DNA from 3 places in the Sinorhizobium alkalisoli genome. Region 1 is predicted to be linked to each of the others. Evidence: riboswitches for the same ligand, from Rfam matches in the RefSeq annotation. Region 1 holds a riboswitch; each other region holds the start of a gene.
The links. Region 1 has a riboswitch for thiamine pyrophosphate ahead of thiD (bifunctional hydroxymethylpyrimidine kinase/phosphomethylpyrimidine kinase). Riboswitches for the same ligand answer to the same signal wherever they lie in the genome.
Positions count from the first base shown of each region.

Region 2: linked by a shared signal. The riboswitch ahead of thiC (phosphomethylpyrimidine synthase ThiC) and the one ahead of thiD (bifunctional hydroxymethylpyrimidine kinase/phosphomethylpyrimidine kinase) in region 1 are both predicted to bind thiamine pyrophosphate.
Region 3: linked by a shared signal. The riboswitch ahead of thiB (thiamine ABC transporter substrate binding subunit) and the one ahead of thiD (bifunctional hydroxymethylpyrimidine kinase/phosphomethylpyrimidine kinase) in region 1 are both predicted to bind thiamine pyrophosphate.

Region 1 covers NZ_CP034910.1:1,317,383-1,324,068, forward strand. The annotation lists gene EKH55_RS23930 (heavy metal translocating P-type ATPase) at 1-519, opposite strand, end outside; gene EKH55_RS23935 (serine hydrolase domain-containing protein) at 728-1,735, shown strand; gene EKH55_RS23940 (peroxiredoxin) at 1,853-2,512, opposite strand; TPP riboswitch at 2,697-2,799, shown strand; gene thiD (bifunctional hydroxymethylpyrimidine kinase/phosphomethylpyrimidine kinase) at 2,865-3,680, shown strand; gene EKH55_RS23950 (hypothetical protein) at 3,783-3,995, shown strand; gene EKH55_RS23955 (LysM peptidoglycan-binding domain-containing protein) at 4,467-6,686, shown strand, end outside.
Region 2 covers NZ_CP034910.1:364,330-371,015, reverse strand. The annotation lists gene EKH55_RS19345 (thiamine phosphate synthase) at 149-754, opposite strand; gene EKH55_RS19340 (thiazole synthase) at 751-1,524, opposite strand; gene thiS (sulfur carrier protein ThiS) at 1,526-1,723, opposite strand; gene thiO (glycine oxidase ThiO) at 1,720-2,760, opposite strand; gene thiC (phosphomethylpyrimidine synthase ThiC) at 2,762-4,591, opposite strand; TPP riboswitch at 4,688-4,799, opposite strand; gene EKH55_RS19320 (ABC transporter ATP-binding protein/permease) at 5,089-6,686, shown strand, end outside.
Region 3 covers NZ_CP034909.1:3,184,982-3,191,667, reverse strand. The annotation lists gene EKH55_RS15325 (thiamine ABC transporter ATP-binding protein) at 1-251, opposite strand, end outside; gene thiP (thiamine/thiamine pyrophosphate ABC transporter permease ThiP) at 248-1,849, opposite strand; gene thiB (thiamine ABC transporter substrate binding subunit) at 1,938-2,966, opposite strand; TPP riboswitch at 3,014-3,128, opposite strand; gene EKH55_RS15310 (GNAT family N-acetyltransferase) at 3,396-3,890, shown strand; gene EKH55_RS15305 (thiamine diphosphokinase) at 3,970-4,620, shown strand; gene EKH55_RS15300 (ABC-F family ATP-binding cassette domain-containing protein) at 4,625-6,451, shown strand; gene EKH55_RS15295 (MarR family winged helix-turn-helix transcriptional regulator) at 6,563-6,686, shown strand, end outside.

The DNA of each region.
Region 1 (6,686 bases):
CCGGCGGACTGGCAGGGCCTCTCCGGTCAGAGCCGACTCGTCGATGACGGCGACATTGCCGTCCTCCACATTTCCGTCCACCGCCACGACTTCTCCTGCACGCACCAGGATGCAATTGCCGGCCGCCAGCGCTCCGACGGGTACCTCCTCCCATTGCCCTTCCGCAAAGCGCATGGCGGTGCGCGGCGCCCGATCAAGCAGCGCCGTCAGCTCGCGCCGCGCCCGCCGCTGCGCAAACTCCTCCAATGCCTGCCCGCCCGTGAACATCAGCGCGACGATGCTGCCGGTCAGGTATTCTCCAAGGAGAAGCGCGCCCGCCATCGCGAGTGCGGCGATGATGTCGAGCCCGAATTCCCTTTTGCCGAGGCTGATCGCGATCTCGGTGATGAGGCTCGCCAGCACAACTGCGGTGCCCGCAGCCCAAGCGGCTGTGCTGATCTCGGGCCGGCCGGCGAACCAGGCGGCGCCGCCCGTCAGCAGCGCCGAAGCAATCAGCGCGAGGAGAAGGCGCCTGCCCAATTCCTCTCCCTGCGAAATCAGTTTGGAAAAGCGGTTCGGCCTCAAGTTTTCTCCTTTGCAGGGGACAAGAATATGCGAGGTGCCTTGACCCTGCGCAAGTCGCCTGCAAGCGCGCTTTTTAGGCCGCCATCTCGAGTAATCGCTCAAATTGTCGTGAGCCAGGCGCCCACCGCATGGCTGTGCTGCGCTTTGGCTCTAGGTCGTGGGCATGATCAGGTTCTTGGCCGTTATTCTATCGCTTCTGGTCTGCCTTTCGCCAGTGATCGCGCGGCAGACCTCCGCTGTGCCGGGTCTTCTCAAGAGCCTCGCAGGCCGGGACGATCTCAAGTCCCTGAAGGCGATCATCGTCGCCCAGGACGGCGAAGTGGTCGCGGAAGAGGGCTATCGCGGCCATCGGCCATCGGAATCGACCAATATCAAGTCAGCGTCGAAATCGATCGTCTCGGCTCTCGTCGGCATTGCTATCGACAAAGGTCTTCTTACGGGACCCGAGCAGAAGATCGCCCCCATTCTCAACTCGGACCTGCCTTCCCCGGCCGACCCGCGCATCGGCGACATCACGATCGGCAACCTGTTGTCGATGCAGGCGGGATTGGGCCGACTGTCCGGCCCGAACTACGGGCGCTGGGTTTCAAGCCGCAATTGGGTTCGTTTCGCACTTGCGCAGCCGTTCGACGCGGAGCCGGGAGGGAGGATGCTCTATTCGACGGCGTCGACGCATCTCCTGTCAGCGATCCTGACGAAAGTTGGCGGCAAGTCGACCCTGGCCCTTGCGCGCGAATGGCTGGGTCCGGTCGATGGGTTTCGCATCGACGCCTGGTCGCGCGATCCGCAGGGGATCTATCTCGGCGGAAACGAGATGGCCATGACCGCCCGCTCTCTGCTCGCCTTCGGCGAGCTCTACCGCAATCGCGGCCGGACGGAGGATGGGCGCCAAGTCATCCCGGACAATTGGATCGATCTCTCCTGGCAGGCACACACGAATTCGCGATTTTCCGGCGACGCCTATGGCTACGGCTGGTTCACCCGGCAGATCGGCGGCGAAGACGTGCATTTCGCCTGGGGTTACGGCGGCCAGATGCTCTATATCGTGCCGGACTTGAAGCTGACCGTCGTGATGACCTCCGAACAGGATGGGCCTTCCGCCCGTACCGGCTATCGAGACGCACTGCACGGCGTCCTCGCCGACATCATCGACACGCTGGAGGCCGACTGATGAAATCCTCCGCGCTCGTGCATCCGCAGGAACGTACCGCGCGGCTCAAAAAAGACCGCCACGAAACCCGTGGTTTCGCGGCGAATGATGGTATCTATCCCCGGTTGGCCGGCGGTCTCAAGCCGTCGGCTGCTTGGTCTTCCTGAGATAGGGCAGAACCGTCTCGAAGGAGCCGAAGCGCTGGACGGCATCCTCGTTCGACACCGCGGCCGTGATGATGACATCCTCGCCCTGTTTCCAATTGGCAGGCGTTGCCACCTGATGCTTGGCGGTGAGCTGGATCGAATCGATCGCCCGCAGGATCTCTTCGAAATTGCGGCCGGTGGTCATCGGATAGCTCAGCATCAGCTTGATCTTCTTGTCCGGACCAATGACGTAAACCGATCGCACCGTCGCATTATCGGCAGGCGTGCGGCCCTCGGAAGTGTCCCCGGCGTCGGCCGGCAGCATGTCGTAAAGCTTGGCCACCTTGAGATCGCGATCGCCGATCAGCGGATATTCGACGTCAAAGCCCGTCGCGAGCTTGATGTCGCCCTTCCACTTGGCATGGCTCTCGACCGGATCGACGGAGATGCCGACGATCTTGACGCCGCGTTTGCGGAATTCGTCTTCCACCCCCGCCATGGCGCCGAGTTCGGTGGTGCATACGGGCGTGAAATTCTTCGGGTGAGAGAAGAGGACCGCCCATCCGTCACCGATCCATTCGTGGAAATTGATCGTGCCGTGGGTTGTCTCGGCGGTAAAATCGGGGGCAGTGTCGTTGATGCGCAGGGCCATGATGTGCTCCTTTCGTGTCGGAGGAATTGCGCAAGAATAGCGCAAACGGCAAAGTTTTCGAGCGCGAAACGCGTCGTCGCTCCCGGCAATGAGCAAGATCGTCCGGCTTCACGTCGACCGGCTCGTGCGCCAGTGCCGCGGCCGCATTGCATTGACACCCCGGGGCTGCTGACGCATAGAATGCCGCCATTCCGAGGGGAGCGCCGGGCGGCGCTGAGACGGTGGTGAGCCGGACCCTTGAACCTGATCCGGGTCATGCCGGCGTAGGAACGGAATGGGTCGCCCTCGGCAAGCCAAGCCAATTCTTCGCCTTACCGGATCTCCGTGACGTGTGTCGGGAGTTCGATAGATGATGCCTCCTCGCCCCATTGCGCCGGTGGCGCTCACCATTGCCGGATCGGATTCGGGCGGCGGTGCCGGCATCCAGGCCGACCTCAAGACCTTCTCGGCGCTCGGGGTTTACGGTGCAAGCGTCGTTACGGCGATCACCGCGCAGAACACCAGGGGTGTTGCCGCCGTTGAGGACGTCTCGGCCGGAATGGTGGCGGCACAGATGGAAGCTGTACTTAGCGACCTGGACGTGAAGGCGGTGAAGATCGGCATGGTGTCGCGACGGGAGACAATTGCCGTCATCGCCGATGGCCTGCGCCGTTACGGCAGGCTTGCGGTCGTCGACCCGGTGATGGTTGCAACCTCCGGCGATCGTCTGCTCCACCCGGGAGCGATCGCAGCACTCATCGAAGACCTGCTGCCTCTGGCACTCGTCGCGACCCCGAACCTGGCCGAAGCGGCACTTCTGACCGGCCGTCCGACCGCCGAGAGTGAAGGAGAGATGGTGCGCCAGGCCGAGGCGCTCTTGAAGACTGGAGCCCGTTCCGTGCTGGTCAAAGGAGGACATCTGCCCGGTGGCGACGCCACGGACGTCTTCCTCGATGGCCAAACGTTGCTGCGTCTGCCGGCATCGCGCATAGAGACACACAATGATCACGGTACCGGCTGCACCCTTTCAGCTGCAATCGCCGCGGGCCTCGCTTCGGGGCTACCGCTCGCCGAAGCGGTCCGCGCAGCCAAACATTATCTGCATGGAGCAATTTCCGCCGCCGACGACCTGAAGGTCGGGCAGGGGCGGGGACCGGTGCATCATTTCCACCAATGGTGGAACTCTTAACGTCAAATTGGGAGGCATGCCAGCCTCATGCCCTGCTATTGCCATGGTTGAGCCGGAAAAGACTATCGTCTATGGTTAACGAAAGACAGCGGGTTCAGCGATATGCACTTTCTTGCTCGTCGACTGGAGGCTTTCAATCGTGACGAACTGCCGGACTGGCGGCAGTCGCCAAGCCTATTGTGGCGTGCACTCCTGTTCGCGCCCCGGCTGATCGAATATTTCCTGTTTTACCTTCTGGCGTTCGGCGCCCTGATGGCGGCGATCGTCTTCATGGTTGCGGCCTGGATCGTCGGCCTCGACCGCAAGTCCAATTGAATCAGTCGCGCGGCGGCGCCTGCCGACCTGAGGTCCCGCACGGTAGAATTCTCACACGTGGAACATCGGCGGCGACATTGACGACAGTGCACGCGCTGGCGGCAAACCAGGACCTCCCAACCTGCTATGAGTGCCCGTTCCTTCCCTGGAGCGGGCACTCGTTGCAGGCGCGGATGCCGTGAACGTGATCCCCGATAGCCTCGCCAAGTCTCGATTGTGCCATCTCCATGCGTATAATCTCATTTAGGAAGAAATGTAATTCGATGAAATTACGATGATTCTCCGCAACGCGCGAGAATAGTCTGTGCAAATATCAGCATTGTCTATTATACCGTTGGAGAGAGACTGCGAAAACGACGGCTAATTGTCCATTAGGACTTGAAAAAAGCCTTTTGTAATAGCAATGTCATTCGCCACGCATGCGAGCGTCTATTCTGCGGCGACTTTGTGCAGCTTACGGGAGGTGAAAGTATGGGCATTTTCGACTTCAATCGTCTTTTGCGCACATCGCTTCATCGCAATATGGCCGCTCTGCATGATTCAAAGGCGAGCCAGTTTTCAGACGCCGTCCAAAAAGCCAGGAAGTCATTGGTACCGCAGGGCAAACCCGAGCAAGAGCAGGACGGTCGCGTTGATCATAAGATCAGAAAGGACGAGACGCTTACCGGCATTGCGCCGCTCTACGAGCAGAGCATTCCCGATATCCTGCTGACGAATCCAGCCATTCGCAACCCGGACGTCATCAACGAAGGCGAGTCGTTGCGGATCCTGAGCGAAGAGCGGCGCACGAGCCTTGAGACCATCAAAGAACTGCATACGGACATCGACAAGGCCTCGAGCCCTGCTGGAAAGGACGAGAAGAGCAAGGCGCTCAAGCTCGCGATCCAGACAGATCTCCAATCTGCTGCCCAGAACCAGGCCCACACGCCCGAGAAGCTCAAGTCCTCCCTCGATCAACGAGAGGTGGACCTCATCGCGCTCGGCCCCGATACGGATGCCTACAAGAAGCTCGTGCAGGAGGAGCGGAAATCCGTCGAGACCGATCTGAACGCTGTTTTCGAGCCGATCGGCAAGCTGGTGGCGAACGCGCAGCAAAATCCTGCGGAATGGCAGAAAGTTCAAACCGAGCTGACGGGCCAGTTCGAGAGACTCGCCAAGGATGCGCCCGACGGCGGCGAAGCCGCGATCAACAGCGCTCGGGAAACGCTGAAAGCCTTCGGGCCCGCCGACAAGGGCTTTCTCGAGGCGCTCGATGCCAGCGGACGGGAGATCCTGGTCAATCGACCGGCCAAACGTGTGCAGGATGCCTTCCGCGATGGCAAGAACGACTTCAAAGGCTTCGACGGCAAGGATGCCACGGCGTTCAAGAAGGAGGACGGTGCGGCCCGCGCCGCCAAGGTACTCGATGAGGTGACCAGGAACGTCACCGACGAAACGGCGGTTCTGATTGTCCAGCAAGCAAATCAACCGATCGAGGCGTTCGGGAACAAGGACTCCAAGGTTCTGGATGTCATCCAGCAGACGATCGGCCAGCAAACGGCAATCAATTCCGGTGCGCTTCCCGACGGTCTGGCCGGCCGCTACGTCAACCCGGAAGTCAATCTGTCGCGGACTTTGACGCAGCAGGACACGATAGCACATTATTCCGAAGCTCTCGGGAGGCTATCGAAAGCTCCTGGCGGCGCAAAGATCATCGATGACAGCGCGAAATCGATCGCCAAGGCCGTGAAAGACACGACCGACAAGACGTTCGCCGATTGGGAAGCCAAACTTCCCGAAGAGGCAAGAACGTTCTCTCTCGAAGACAAGAAGAAGATCGGTAATGAAATCGGCATGCCTTACCCCGAGATCAAACCTGCCGACCCACAGGCCGCCGGGGAGCCATTCCGCAAGGCTGTGGCGGGTGGCAACGATCCGACTCTGAGCCTCGCCGTCGTCAAGGAGCTCAACAAGAGCGGCATTGTCAGCGGCTCGAACGCAATCTTCGATGCCGTAGTCAAAGGCACCGACGACCTGACCAAGAACAGTCAGAACGTCGTCGGCGAATTCGCCAAGGATCACCTCGTCGTCGCCAATGACTGGAAGTCATCGCTCTCTGCCAAGCAACTGACCGATGGGCTCAATGATTCGATCGCCAGCAACAAGGGTAGCAAGGACAAGATGGACGACCAGGGTGCACGGATCTTCCGCACCTTGAGCGCGCTTCATGGGGCCGAAGGCGACCTAAAAGAGCTGAAGGGACTTGAAGGTCTCGACCGCTTCAAGGAGGCCACCAACCGCTTGGAACGGGACGAGAGAAGCCAGTTTGCGGTGAGCAACAGCGAGCAGGCCTGGACGGAAATGGGCAAGGCCTATGTCGAAGCAACCGCGAAGCCTGAAACCGAGCCGGTTCCTGCCGCACCCACCTTGTATTGGTCCGGCCGGGCCGTCATCGGCATGCACAGAACGGTGGCCGCCTATGAGGCCCTCGGCGGCAACAAGGCCTACAATCCGCCGACCCCCGGCAGCATCGCTACGGCTTCGCGGATGAGCCCCGGCCAGCACGATCCGAAGCTCGCACAAAGCGCATCCCTGCTTCTCAACGGACCGAACGCCGCGACCGAACCGAGGGCGCGCAAGGCTGCAATCGAAAGTCTCAGCAAGGCCTTTGACGGATCGAAATTCGATCCCCGCGCCGGCATAACCACCGCG
Region 2 (6,686 bases), 950 kb from region 1:
CACATTGCCCATAACAGCTCCAACTATGGCGCGGATCACGGTGGGCGTTCACCGGTAGCGACAAATTGCGACGGTGTCCCCTCGCCCCGCTTGCGGGGAGAGGGCTAGTTCTCGGGTTAAACCCGAGGAGAGGGGCAGAGTGTGACCCTCACCGCCAAGCCTCAGTCTTCCGAATCCACTCCCGGGTCCGACCTTCGGGATCCGCATTCAACGTGATATCCGTCACCACCGCGGCGCTGTCCGCACCATGGGCAAACACCCCGCCGATCCGCTCCGGATTGAGCCCGCCGATCGCCACGAGCGGCAGCGTTCCTACGCGTTCGCGCCAGCTGGAAAGCCGGTCGAGCCCCTGTGGTGCCCATTTCATCTTTTTCAGGATCGTCGGGTAGATCGGCCCGAGTGCCACATAGTCCGGCTCGGCAACAAGCGCGGCCTCAAGCTCCGTCTCGTCATGAGTGCTGAGCCCAAGCTTCAGCCCGGCGGCGCGGATCGCACCGAGGTCGGCGTCGGCGAGATCCTCCTGGCCGAGATGGACGAAGTCACAACCCTCCTCGATCGCGAGGCGCCAGTAATCGTTGAGGATCAACTGGCAGCCATGCGCCGCGCAGGTCGCCTTCGCGGCGCCGATCTCGCCGCGGATGTCCTCGTCGCTCAAGTCCTTGATCCGAAGCTGCACCAGCTTGACGCCGAGCGGCACGAGGCGTTCGATCCAGGCGGCGCTGTCGACGATGAGATAGAAGGGGTCGAGCTTCACGAGAACACCGCCTTTCCGATGACCGGGGTTGAGGGGACGGCCATGTCGCGCGGCTCGATCATGCCGGCCTGAAAGGCCGCATGACCGGCTTCGATCGCATTGGCGAAGGCCTCCGCCATTGCGGCCGGGTCGCCGGCGCCGGCGACCGCCGTGTTGAGCAGCACCGCCTCGAAGCCGAGTTCCATCACCGTTGCGGCATGCGACGGGCGGCCGATACCGGCGTCGACGATCAGCGGCACATCGGGAAAATCCGCCCGCATGGCGCGCAGCGCCGGCAGGTTCTGCGGGCCCATGGCGCTGCCGATTGGCGCGCACCAGGGCATCAGCACCTTGCAGCCGGCGCTGAGCAGCCGTTCCGCGACGACGAGGTCGTCGGTCGTGTAGGGGAACACCTCGAAGCCTTCGCCGACGAGGATGCGCGCCGCCTCGACCAGGCCGAAGACGTCCGGCTGCAACGTGTCGTGATGGCCGATCACCTCCAGCTTGATCCAGTTAGTCGAAAAGACCTCCCGCGCCATCTTCGCCGTCAGCACCGCTTCCGACACGGAATAGCAGCCGGCGGTGTTCGGCAGCACGCGCACGCCGAGCTCGCGGATCAATTCGAAGAAAGCGCCGCCGTTCCTGCCGCCGGCGGTCTCGCGGCGGAGCGATACGGTGACGATCTCCGTGCCCGAGCGGCGCACGGCCTCCGCGAGAACGGCGGGGGAGGGATAACGCGCGGTCCCGAGGAGGAGGCGCGAGGAGACTCGGGTTCCGTAGAGTTCGAGCATGTCAGCCTCCCTGCATCGGCGAGAGCACTTCGATCCGGTCGCCGTCGGAAAGCCGGCAGGTGCTGCGATCCTCGCGGTGCACCAGTTCCCCGTTGACGGCCGTCGCCAGCCACTCGCCCTCGTATTCGAGCGCCAGCAAAAGCTCCGACAACGTCGCTGCGCCGCTCTCCAGCGTCTCGCCATTGACGATCAAGGTCATTGGATTGCTCCGTGTCGAAAAGATGGGTGGCGGTCCGCCGCCGCGGGTTCCTCGAAGACGGGAGTGAAGGGCGGATGTTCCCCGGCACAGAGCCTTTCCGCCAGCTGCCGCGCCATGGTGGGGGCAAGCAGGAAGCCGTGGCGGTACATGCCGGCGATCGCGAACCCGTCGTCACGGTCGAGGACGCGGGGCAGGTTGTCGGCGAAGGCCGGACGAATGCCGACGCCAGTCTCCACGACACGCGCCTCGCCGAAGGCGGGATGTACCGCGTAGGCGGCGTTCAGCAGCTCCATCAGCGAGCGAGCGGTGATCGGTCCGTCATCATCGGTCTCGATCATGGTCGCGCCGACCATGAACCGGTGGTCTTCGCGCGGCACGACATAGAGCGGATGGCGCGGATGAAGCAGGCGGACCGGCCTCGAGAGGCTGATCTCCGGGGTTTCCAGAAAAAGCATCTCGCCGCGCACGCCGCGAAGGCCGGGCGTGGTGGCGATCGCCGCGGCGCCCGTGCATTCGACCACGGCGGCATAGGATCGATCGGAGGGCACGTCCGAACAGCCGAGGTGGAAATGGACGCCGCTCGCAATCAGTGTCTCGTAGAGGCCGGCCATCGCCTTCCGCGGATCGAGATGGGCTTCCTCGGCAAAGAACAGCGCCCGCTCGAAGCGGCCCGCGAGGTCCGGTTCGAGCTCTGCGATCGCGTTGCCGCCGACCCATTCATATCCGCGGGTGCGGGCGGCGAAGCGATCGAGTTCTCCGCTGTCGCGGCCAGCCGCGACGACAAGTGTACCCTTGCGGAATACCGCGCCAGGGAGGGCCTCCTCCCACCAGTCGGCAGAGGAAAGCCCAAGCATCAACACGGCTTCGTCGCCCGCTTCGCGTTCGCAAAACGCCGCGAGCATGCCGCCGGCATAGGTGGATGCGCCGGTTCCGACGGTTTCCGCCGCATCGACCACCTCCACCGCGATGCCGCGGCGGCTGAGCTCGAGGGCGGTGGCGAGACCGGCGACGCCGGCTCCCTTGATCAGGACCGGCATCTCATTCTCCCGGCTGCGTTTCTGGCGCGACCGGCATGTAGAGATCACCGCCGTCGCGGTATTTCGCCGCCATGGTCTCCAGCCCCTCCTTCTGCGCTTCGGCGCGGATGTCGTGGGAGATCCGCATGGAGCAGAATTTCGGGCCGCACATTGAACAGAAATGCGCCACCTTGTGCGCTTCCTTAGGCAGCGTCTCGTCGTGGAAATTGCGCGCCGTTTCCGGATCGAGCGAGAGGTTGAACTGGTCCTCCCAGCGGAACTCGAAGCGGGCGCGCGACAGCGCGTCGTCGCGGATGCGGGCCGCCGGATGCCCCTTGGCGAGGTCGGCCGCGTGCGCGGCGATCTTGTAGGTGATGACGCCCACCTTGACGTCGTTGCGGTCGGGCAGCCCCAGATGCTCCTTCGGTGTCACGTAGCAGAGCATGGCGGTGCCGAACCAGCCGATCATCGCCGCGCCGATCCCGGAGGTGATGTGGTCGTAGCCGGGCGCGATGTCGGTCGTCAGCGGCCCGAGTGTATAGAAGGGGGCCTCGCCGCAGGTTTTGAGCTGCTTGTCCATGTTCTCCTTGATCTTGTGCATCGGCACATGGCCGGGGCCCTCGATCATCACCTGGCAGTCCTTCGCCCAGGCGATTTTCGTCAGTTCGCCGAGCGTTTCGAGTTCGGCGAACTGCGCCCGGTCATTGGCGTCGGCGATCGAGCCGGGACGCAGGCCGTCGCCGAGCGAGAAGGAGACGTCATAGGCGCGGCAGATGTCGCAGATCTCCTCGAAATGCTCGTAGAGGAAGCTTTCGCGGTGGTGGTGCAGGCACCACTTGGCCATGATCGAGCCGCCACGCGAGACGATGCCGGTGACGCGGTCGACGGTCAGCGGGATATAATGGAGCCGCACGCCGGCATGGATGGTGAAATAGTCGACCCCCTGTTCGGCCTGCTCGATCAGCGTGTCGCGGAAAACCTCCCAGGTGAGATCCTCGGCGATGCCATTCACCTTCTCCAAGGCCTGGTAGAGCGGCACCGTGCCGATCGGCACCGGCGAGTTGCGGATGATCCATTCGCGAATATTGTGGATGTTGCGGCCGGTCGAAAGGTCCATCACCGTGTCGGCGCCCCAGCGCGTCGCCCAGACCATCTTCTCGACTTCCTCGGCCATCGACGAGGTGACGGCGGAATTGCCGATATTGGCGTTGATCTTCACCAGGAAGTTCCGGCCGATGATCATCGGTTCGGATTCCGGATGGTTGATGTTGGCGGGGATGATCGCCCGGCCGCCAGCGACCTCCTGGCGGACGAATTCCGGCGTGACGAAATCAGGCACCGACGCGCCGAAGCTCTCGCCGTCGCGTGTGAGTGTCTCTTTCGCCGCCTTGCGGCCGAGGTTTTCGCGGATGGCGATGAACTCCATCTCCGGCGTGATGATGCCGGCCCGGGCATAGGCGAGCTGGGTGACGGCCCGGCCCGGCTTGGCGCGCAGCGGCTGATGGAGCATGGGGAATTCCGGCGTCAGCCGCTCGCCGGTGGCAAAACCGTTGTCCTCCGCCTTGACGGCGCGGCCCTCGTAACGCTCGACATCGCCGCGTGCCACGATCCAGTCGCGGCGCAACCGCGGCAGGCCGGCGTCGATGCGGATGTCGGCGTCGTCGAGCGTGTAGGGGCCGGAGGAATCATAGACCGTGACCGGAGGCTCCCCGGAGGTCGGATGCAGCGCGATCTCGCGCATCGGGACGCGCAAATCGGGATGGAGTTCGCCCGGTTTGTAGACTTTTTTCGAGGCGGGGAGAGGTCCCTGCGTGACGGAGGGCGGCGTGGAAAGAGGTTTGAGAACGTTCATCTTGAGGCTCCAATTTTTGCGTTGGAGACCCAGTTCTGAAGCCGGAAGGATGAAAAGACGCTGTGCCGACGGAACGTGAAACTACGGAATCCTGGCTTTCGCACGTCTGCACCGTCCCTACGCCAGTATGAACTGGATCAGGTTCAACGGGTCACTGCGCGCTCCAGCAGTATCTCAGCCCCTTGCCGGGACCCCCCTGGTGAATGGCGCCCATAGTCACCGATATCGCCGCGCCGTCAAGATGGTTTTTTGGGACCCCAGCGAGGCACTCGCGGTGGACTGTCTCGTTTCTCGCCTCCCGCTTGGTTGGAACATCAGGGCACAGGGACTATTCTCTTAGGAAACTGATCGCGATCAGTGCGGTCGGGCGCAGCCTTGTCGATAGTGGATGGGATGGGAATGAGGAGCGTGTTCTGATCAGGAAGATCGGGGAGAAGGCCTTGCACGTGTGGAGCCGAAAGTGGGGAAGAGAGCCCCGGTCGACTCCCGTATCGCCGATGCGCAGCTTCTGGGGGCTGATGTGGGCCTATTGGTTTTCCGAGAAGTGGCAGGAGGCCTGGGGGCTGGCAGCGGTCATCGTCGTGCTCACCGGTCTGTCGGCGATTGCGAGCGTCTGGTTCGCCGAAGCCTCGGGCGAACTCGTCAGCGCGATAGCCTTTCTCCACCATCCGCAAAATCCCACGACGCTCAGCTCCATTCTGACGATCGCGGGGACGCTCGCCGCGATCATGGTGCTGAAATCCATCGCGTTCACGGCCGTGCGCCACTTCTTTTCGACGACCCTGCATCGCAAATGGCGGGCCTGGCTTGACCGACGCTTCAATGACGCGCTGCTCGACTGCAAACATACCCATCTTCACCTGCAGCGCGGCGTGGCGGAAGCCATTCCGACGTCGGTGGGCGTGCCGGACAATATAGACCAACGCGTCCAGGAATCGATCAAGGGCATGACCGGCGGCGCTATCGGGCTTGCCATGGGCGTTGCCGGGGTGACCCTGTCGCTCTACTTCGTCGGCGGCAGGATCATCGAGACCTCGACGGAGGTGAGCGGGCTGGAGTTTCTCGGCAGCTATGGCAGCGCCTTTCTGACGCTTGTTGCCGTCGCTGCCTACGTCCCCTTCAATACTTATGTCGCCGCCAAGCTCGGCGCGATCCAGCAGCGGCTCGACGTCCGGATGCAATGGGCCGAGGGCAGCTACCGCCGCGAACTGACGACGCTTCTCCACCGCAGCTTCCATGTCGCGGCCTCGCAAGCGGAAGGGGTCCAGAAGCGCATCCACAGGCGGCGCTATCGCGACATCGACCAGACTTGGTCGAACCTGAACATCCTGACGGCGTGTTATATGGGCTTCGAGCTCGTCCACAATTTCTTCGGCCAGCGCATCGTCGCCTATGCTCCGGGTCTGCTTCCCTATGTCAATGGCAAGGTCACGCTGCAGGGCTATGTCACCGGGGCGGAGCTTGCCAATGCGATCATCAATGATTGCTCCTGGTTCATCCACGTCATGCCGGACATAGCAAGGCTGAGAGCGAATGCGCGCCGCATCACCGATCTTGCCAATGCGATCGAGGACGTTCAGCGGCCCCGCGCTTTCTATGCCCGGACAGGTCACGCGGAGTTGAACCGCGTCTGGCAGGATCCCGAATTCGGCGTGACGATCCGCCGCCTCGAGCTGATGCATCCTGGCCATGACCTGCCCTTCATTACGACCGGCTATCTCCACATCAGTCCTGGCGAATGGACGCTTCTCGTCGGCAGGTCGGGCAGCGGCAAGTCGTCGCTGCTCAAGGCGATAAACGGTCTCTGGCCGCATGGCCGCGGCACAGTCGCCCTGCCCGGAAACGTGCGCACGCTCTTTGCCGCCCAGGACGTGAAGCTGCCGCCGATATCGCTGAAGGAACTGATATGCCTGCCCGAGCCGGGCGACGCGTTTACGGATCGGGAAGCTTTAGCGGCGCTTTCCATGGCCGGCCTTGCCGAATTCGTCGGCGATCTCGCCGCGGAGGGGCGCGGTGCGCAAAGCTGGGACCAGCTCCTTTCCGGAGGGCAGAAGCAGAAGCTGGTGCTTGCGCGCATCCTCCTGCAACGGCCGGG
Region 3 (6,686 bases), on a different replicon from region 1:
TTTTCCTGAAAGATGACCGAGACGGGCCGGTTGGCCGGCAGGCGGCCGGCCATGTCGTCGCCGAAGATGCGGACCTCGCCTTCGTCCGGCTCCTCAAAGCCGGCGATGACGTTGAGGAGCGTCGACTTTCCCGAGCCGGAGGGACCGGCGACGGCGACGATCTCTCCCGCCGGAACGGTGCAGTCGAACGCCAGAACCGTCGTTTCGAAGCGCACCTTTACGTCCCTGAGGATAACGGCTGCGGAAGTCATGTCCGCAGGCCTCGCGTTCTGTCATCCCCCGCCGTGCCGAGCATGGTGAAGATCAGGCATAGGATGCCGAGTAGAAGGGCGAGCCCCGCCGCGTCGGCGGTGCGGTAGCTGCCCATGCGGCTATAGAGCAGCCAGGGCAGGGTGGCGAGGTCCTGCGAACCGAAAAGCGCGATCGCGCCAAGATCTCCGAGCGACAGGGCGAGGGCAAAGGAAAAGGCCGTGAAGAAGGCCTTGCGCAGCGGCGGCCAATCGATCCATCGCAGGCGATGGAAGCCGCCTATGCCCAGGCTTGCGGCGAGACGCTCGGTTCGCACCGCATGGGTGGCCATGGCGGGGGCGAGCACCCGATGCACGAACGGCAGCGCCATCAGCGCATTGATGGCGATAACGACCAAGGGGGCGAAGCGGGCGACGTCGCCGAAGGGGCGCAACAGCAGGAACCACCCGGCGCCGAGCACGATCGGCGGGGCGAGCAGGATAAAGGACATGCTGGCGCCGATCGTACCGGCAAAGAACCGGGCCGGCATGCCGCGGCGCCGCCGAGAAAGCACCAGCCGCTGGGTGCGGATCATCAGGGCGGCGATTGCGACGGCGATCGCCGCCGAAGGCAGTGCGACTGCGGCGCTCGTCAGCAGTGCCTGGTGGAAGGCATGTTCGGAAAGCAGCCGGGCCAGATCCGCCCGCAAGCCGGACGCCGCGATGGCGGCGAAGGGTGTGCCGACGAAAATCAGCGCAAGGGTCAGCCAGATCCGATCGGCAAGGCGCGCAACGCCTTTAGAACCGTCGAAGCGGCGGATCGCCCTGCCGCTGGTCTCGCCCTCCTCCGGCGGGGGCGCCACGAATTTGAGGAGGAAAAGCAGAAGACCGGTCAGCGCCACCTGGAGGCCGGCCAGCGCGATCGCCCGCGGCGGATCGAAATCGAAACGCAGCGCCTGGTAGATCGCCACCTCGATGGTGCTTGCGGCGGGGCCGCCGCCAAGCGTCAGCACCAGCGTGAAGCTGGTGGCGCAGAGCATGAAGACGAGGCCGGCAATGCCCGGCAGCAGGCCGCGGATCGCCGGCCATTCGATGAAGCGGAAGATCGCGAACGAGCCCATGCCAAGATTGGCGGAGGTGCGCCAGTATTCGGCCGGGATACGCTCAAGTCCGGCGAGCATAAGCCTCACGGCCAGCGGCATGTTGAAAAAGACATGGGCCAAAAGGATGCCGAAAAGCCCGTAGATGCTGATTGGTGCGACGATGCCGATGGCCGTCAGGGCCCGGTTGAGAAAGCCTTGCCGACCCCAGACCTCGATCAGGCCGAGCGCGGCGACCAGCGCAGGCAGCCCCAGCGGCAGCGCCATCAGCCGCAACAGCCAGATGCGGCCCGGAAAGGCGGCCTGGCGGGCAAGCGCGCGGGCGACGGGGATCGCGAAGAGGATCGACAGTCCGGTCGAGAGGCTTGCCTGCAGAAGCGTGAACCGGGTGACGCGCCAGACATAGGCGTCGAAAAGATCCTGGCGGCCATCGGCGCCGCCGTGTGCGAGCAGAGCCGCAGCGGCGAGGCCGACGAAAAGCAGGATGCCGCCGAGGACCAAGCCCCCGGCGGCAATCGTCATCCTGTTCTCGCGCGCAAACAATTTAGCTCTTATTCCTTTGCAGGTTCTCATCGGAATTCGCGTGCGACTTCCCGGAACCTGCTTGGCCTCAGTTTCGGCTCATCGCCGCCAGCCACTCGTCGATCCAGGCCTTGCGGTTATCGGCGACGTCTTGGGGCGACATCAGGAACGTCTTTTCAGGCTGGACGAGCTTGCCGAACGCCTCCGGCAGGGGCTCCCTGGTTTCGCCGACCGGCAGCATCCAGTTGGTCGTCGGAATGATCGACTGGAATTCGGGTCCGATCATGAAGGCGAGAAATTGCCGGGCAAGTTCCGGATCGTCCGCGTTCTTCGTCATGCCGGCCACTTCGATCTGGATGTAATGGCCCTCGGCGAATGGCGCCGCCTGGTAGCGGTCGGTGTTTTCGGCAACCATATGGTAGGCGGGCGAGGTGGTGTAGGAAAGCACCATCGGCGCCTCGCCCTTGGTGAAGAGTCCGTAGGCCTCCGACCAGCCGGGGGTCACCGTCAGAACACGATCCTTGAGCTTGGCCCAGGCTTCGCCCGCCTCGTCGCCATAAACCGATTTCATCCAGAGCAGCAGGCCGAGGCCGGGCGTCGAGGTGCGCGGATCCTCGATGACGATCTTCTGCGACGGATCGCCTTCGACCAGTTCCTTCAGGCTCTTCGGCGGCTCCTTCAGCACTTCCGTGTCATAAACCACGGCGAAGTGGCCGTAGTCATAGGGAATGAACACGCCGTCGGAAAAATCGCCGGGAACCTCGAGCCCCTTGGTGTCGAGGGCGTGTGGCGCGAAGAAGCCGGTGGCCTTGGCTTCGGCAACCAGATTGGTGTCGAGTCCGAGGACGATGTCGGCCTTCGTGGCTTCACCCTCGAGCTTCAGCCGCGTCAGCAACTCGACCCCGTCGGCGACGCCGACATAGTCGACCTTGCAGCCGCAACTCTTCTCGAAAGCCTCGGCGACCTTGGCGCCCGGGCCCCATTCGCTGATGAAGCTCTCATAGGTGTAGATCGTCAGCGTTTTTTCCGCGGCAAGGGCGCTTGCCGAAGAGGCGGCGAGGGCAAAGGCGGCGATCGCAAGCCGGTTGACTATCTTGCTGTGGAATGAACTGGGCATGTGGCACCTCTTCCCTGTTGTTCTTGCTGCACGGGAAAAGGGCGTTCGGTCCGATCGCTTCTAATCCCTCCGCCGGTACGAGCCGGATCAGGTTCCGCGGGTTGGCGTGACGCCTCTCAGCCACCGCCCGAAAGCCGGCGGATGGCACCCCGTTAGAGCAGGCCAAGATTTAGCTTCCGGCGGCAGTCAACGCAAGCGCAGTTTTAGGAGCGCCGCGCGTCTTTGAGATGCGCAATGCTCGCTGCAACTCCTGGAATCTCCGCACCGAGCTTCTCGAATATCGGTCCGATTTTCGGGCCCATGCGTCAGGGGCTTTCGCTTGGCACGCCGTCTGCGCTATCAAGATGCGGAGGCCTTCCTCACATGTTCAACACGTACCGGCGAAGTTAGTTCACGGACGGCCGGTCACAAGGCGCGGGGTATGGGTTGATGCCAGACATGCTCGTTCGGCTCTACGCCCTGCCGGAGAGTCGCGCCGGCCGGCTCGGCCCCGACATCTCGATCCGGCGCGCCATGGCGCCCGAGCGCCGGACCGTCGTCTGCTGGGTGGGTGAGCATTTCGGCGCCGGCTGGGCGGGAGAGGCGGAAGCCGCCTTCTCCTCGACGCCGACACGCATCCATATCGCGCTCCATCAGGGCGCGCTCGTCGGATTCGCCTGCCATGACGTGACCGCGCTCGGCTTCTTCGGCCCTACCGGAGTGGATGGGACGATGCGCGGCCGCGGCATCGGCGAGGCGCTGCTCATTGAAAGCCTGATCGCGATGCGCGCGGCCGGCTACGCCTATGCGATCATCGGCGGCGCCGGTCCGACCGAATTCTACACGCGCACCGTCGGTGCGGTGGAAATACCGGATTCGACGCCCGGCATCTATGCGGATCTGCTCCGGCCCGACAATGGCGCGGAACCCGAGCCGCGCGAGTGACGTTGGCGAAGGATACCGGACGCAAACGGCGGTGCCGGGCCTTTCCCTTCAGAGCCGCTTTGCGCTATGGGCTTCTGCCATGAGCCAATCACCCTTCACAATTCTTCTCGGCGGCGCGCTTACCCTGACGGAGCGGCTAACGGCGCAATTGGCCGGCAGCCGGTTTATCGCCGCCGACGGCGGCATGCGCCATGCGAGGACGCTGCAAGTCTTGCCGGACCTCTGGGTGGGCGACTTCGATTCGACCGAAGAGTCGCTCTTTTCGGAATTCGCCGAGGTGCCGCGGGAAAAATACCCGGCGGAGAAGAACGCCACCGATGGCGAGATCGCCGTCGAGGCGGCGCTTTCGCGCGGCGCGACGTCGCTGATCTTTGCCGGTGCGCTCGGCGGCACCCGTAGCGACCATGCCTTTCTGCACTTGTTGCGGCTCGCCGCGCTCGCGGAAGAGGGGCTTGCGGTCTTCATGACCTCCGGCGAGGAAGAGGCCTGGCCGCTGCGGCCGGGGTCGCGGGAGATCGACCTGCCCAAGGGCAGCCTGTTCTCGATCCTCGGTTTCACCGAGCTTTCCGGCCTCACCATCGAAAACGCGCGTTATCCGCTCGACGATTTCCATCTGCCCTTCGGATCGTCGCGGACGATTTCCAACGTGGCGGAAGGCCCCGTTCGCCTTTCCCTGAAATCCGGCCGGGCCGTCGTGCTTGCCCGGCCCTATGATCTTTCCGGAGCCTGACGCCTTGGCGCCCCCCATCCTGAAACTCGACGACATTTTCCTCACCTTCGGCGGCGCGCCGCTTCTCGCCGGCGCCGGCCTGCAGGTGGAGCCCGGCGACCGCATCTGCCTCGTCGGCCGCAATGGTTCCGGCAAGTCGACGCTGCTGAAGATCGCCGCCGGCCTTGCCGAACCGCAATCCGGCGAGGTCTTCCGCCATCCCTCGGCGACGATCCGCTACCTGCACCAGGCGCCGGACTTCGAGGGCTACGACAACGTGCAGGCCTATGCGGAGTCCGGGCTCGGCCCGGGCGACGACCCCTATCGCGTCAGCTATCTGTTGCAGCATCTCGGTTTGACGGGGGAAGAAGATCCCAAGCGGCTTTCCGGCGGCGAGGCGCGCCGCGCCGCGCTGGCGCGCGTCATGGCGCCGGAGCCCGATATCCTGCTTCTCGACGAGCCGACCAACCATCTCGACCTGCCGACGATCGAATGGCTGGAAGACGAGCTCGTGCGCAGCCGTTCGGCGCTGGTGCTGATCTCCCACGACCGGCGTTTCCTCGAAAGGGTCTCGACCGCGACCGTCTGGCTCGACCGCGGCCAGTCGCGCCGGCTCGATCGCGGCTTTGCCCATTTCGAGGCCTGGCGCGACGAGGTGCTCGAGGCGGAGGAACTGGAGCAGCACAAGCTCGGCAAGGCGATCGAACGGGAAGAGCACTGGCTGCGCTATGGCGTCACCGCGCGGCGCAAGCGCAACATGCGCCGGCTGGGCGAACTCAAGGACATGCGTGCCCGCTATCGCGGCCACAAAGGGCCGCAGGGCACGATCCAGGCGGGCGTTTCCGATGCCAGGGAGTCGGGCAAGCTCGTCATCGAGGCGGAAAAGATCACCAAGGCCTATGGCGATCGCACCATCGTCGCGCCCTTCTCGATCCGCGTCCATCGCGGCGACCGGATCGGCCTCGTCGGACCGAACGGCGCCGGCAAGACGACGCTGCTCAAGCTTCTGACCGGCCAGCTCGAGCCGGATTCCGGCAGTGTCAGGCTCGGCACCAATCTCGAGATCGCCACGCTTGACCAGAAACGCGAGGAGCTCAACCTCGACGATACGCTGGCGCATTATCTGACCGACGGGCGCGGCGAGACGCTGCTGGTCAATGGGGAGCAGCGCCACGTCACGGGCTACATGAAGGAGTTCCTGTTCCAGCCGGAGCAGGCGCGCACGCCGATCCGCGAGCTTTCCGGCGGCGAGCGGGCGCGGCTGATGCTCGCCCGCATTCTCGCGCGCGCCGTAAACCTGCTGATCCTCGACGAGCCGACGAACGACCTCGACATCGAGACGCTCGACCTCCTGCAGGAGATCGTCGCCGGCTTCGTCGGCACGGTGATCCTCGTCAGCCACGATCGCGACTTCCTCGACCGGACGGTGACCTCCACCATCGCACCGGCCGATCCGGAGGCGCCCGACGCTCGCTGGATCGAATATGCCGGCGGCTATACCGACATGATGGCGCAGCGCCGGGGCGCGATCGAGGAGCGGCGCAAGGCGGAAAGGTCGGAGAAGGCCAGGGCGAGCGACGCTGCTGCCGAAACCGCCGAGCCGCAGAAGGCGAAGGGCAAGCTTTCCTACAAGCAGAAATTCGCGCTCGAGACCCTGCCGAAGGAGATCGCCAAGGCCGAAGCGGAGATCGCCAGGCGGGAAGAGAAGATGCACGACCCCAACCTCTTCTCCCGCGATCCGGACGGTTTTGCCAGGCTTGCCGCCGAGCTCGAAAAGCTGAAAGAGGGGCTCGCGCGAATGGAGGAGGAGTGGCTGGAGCTCGAAATGCTGCGCGAGGAGCTCGAGGGCTGAGACCCTAGAAACGCCAGAACGTCTGCCTCAGCCGGCGTCTCTCCATCTCGCATTGAGCACCTTCAATGGATATGATAAGCAAACCTTATTATCTCCATTGAGAACCCATTCATGCCGACAAAATTCGATTCCGATGCGATCGGAATGCTGCTCACCGATGTCTCCCGCCTGTTGCGCGGCGCCTTCGACCGCAAGGTCAATCAGATGGCGCTCGGCATCACCCCGGGCGAGGCGC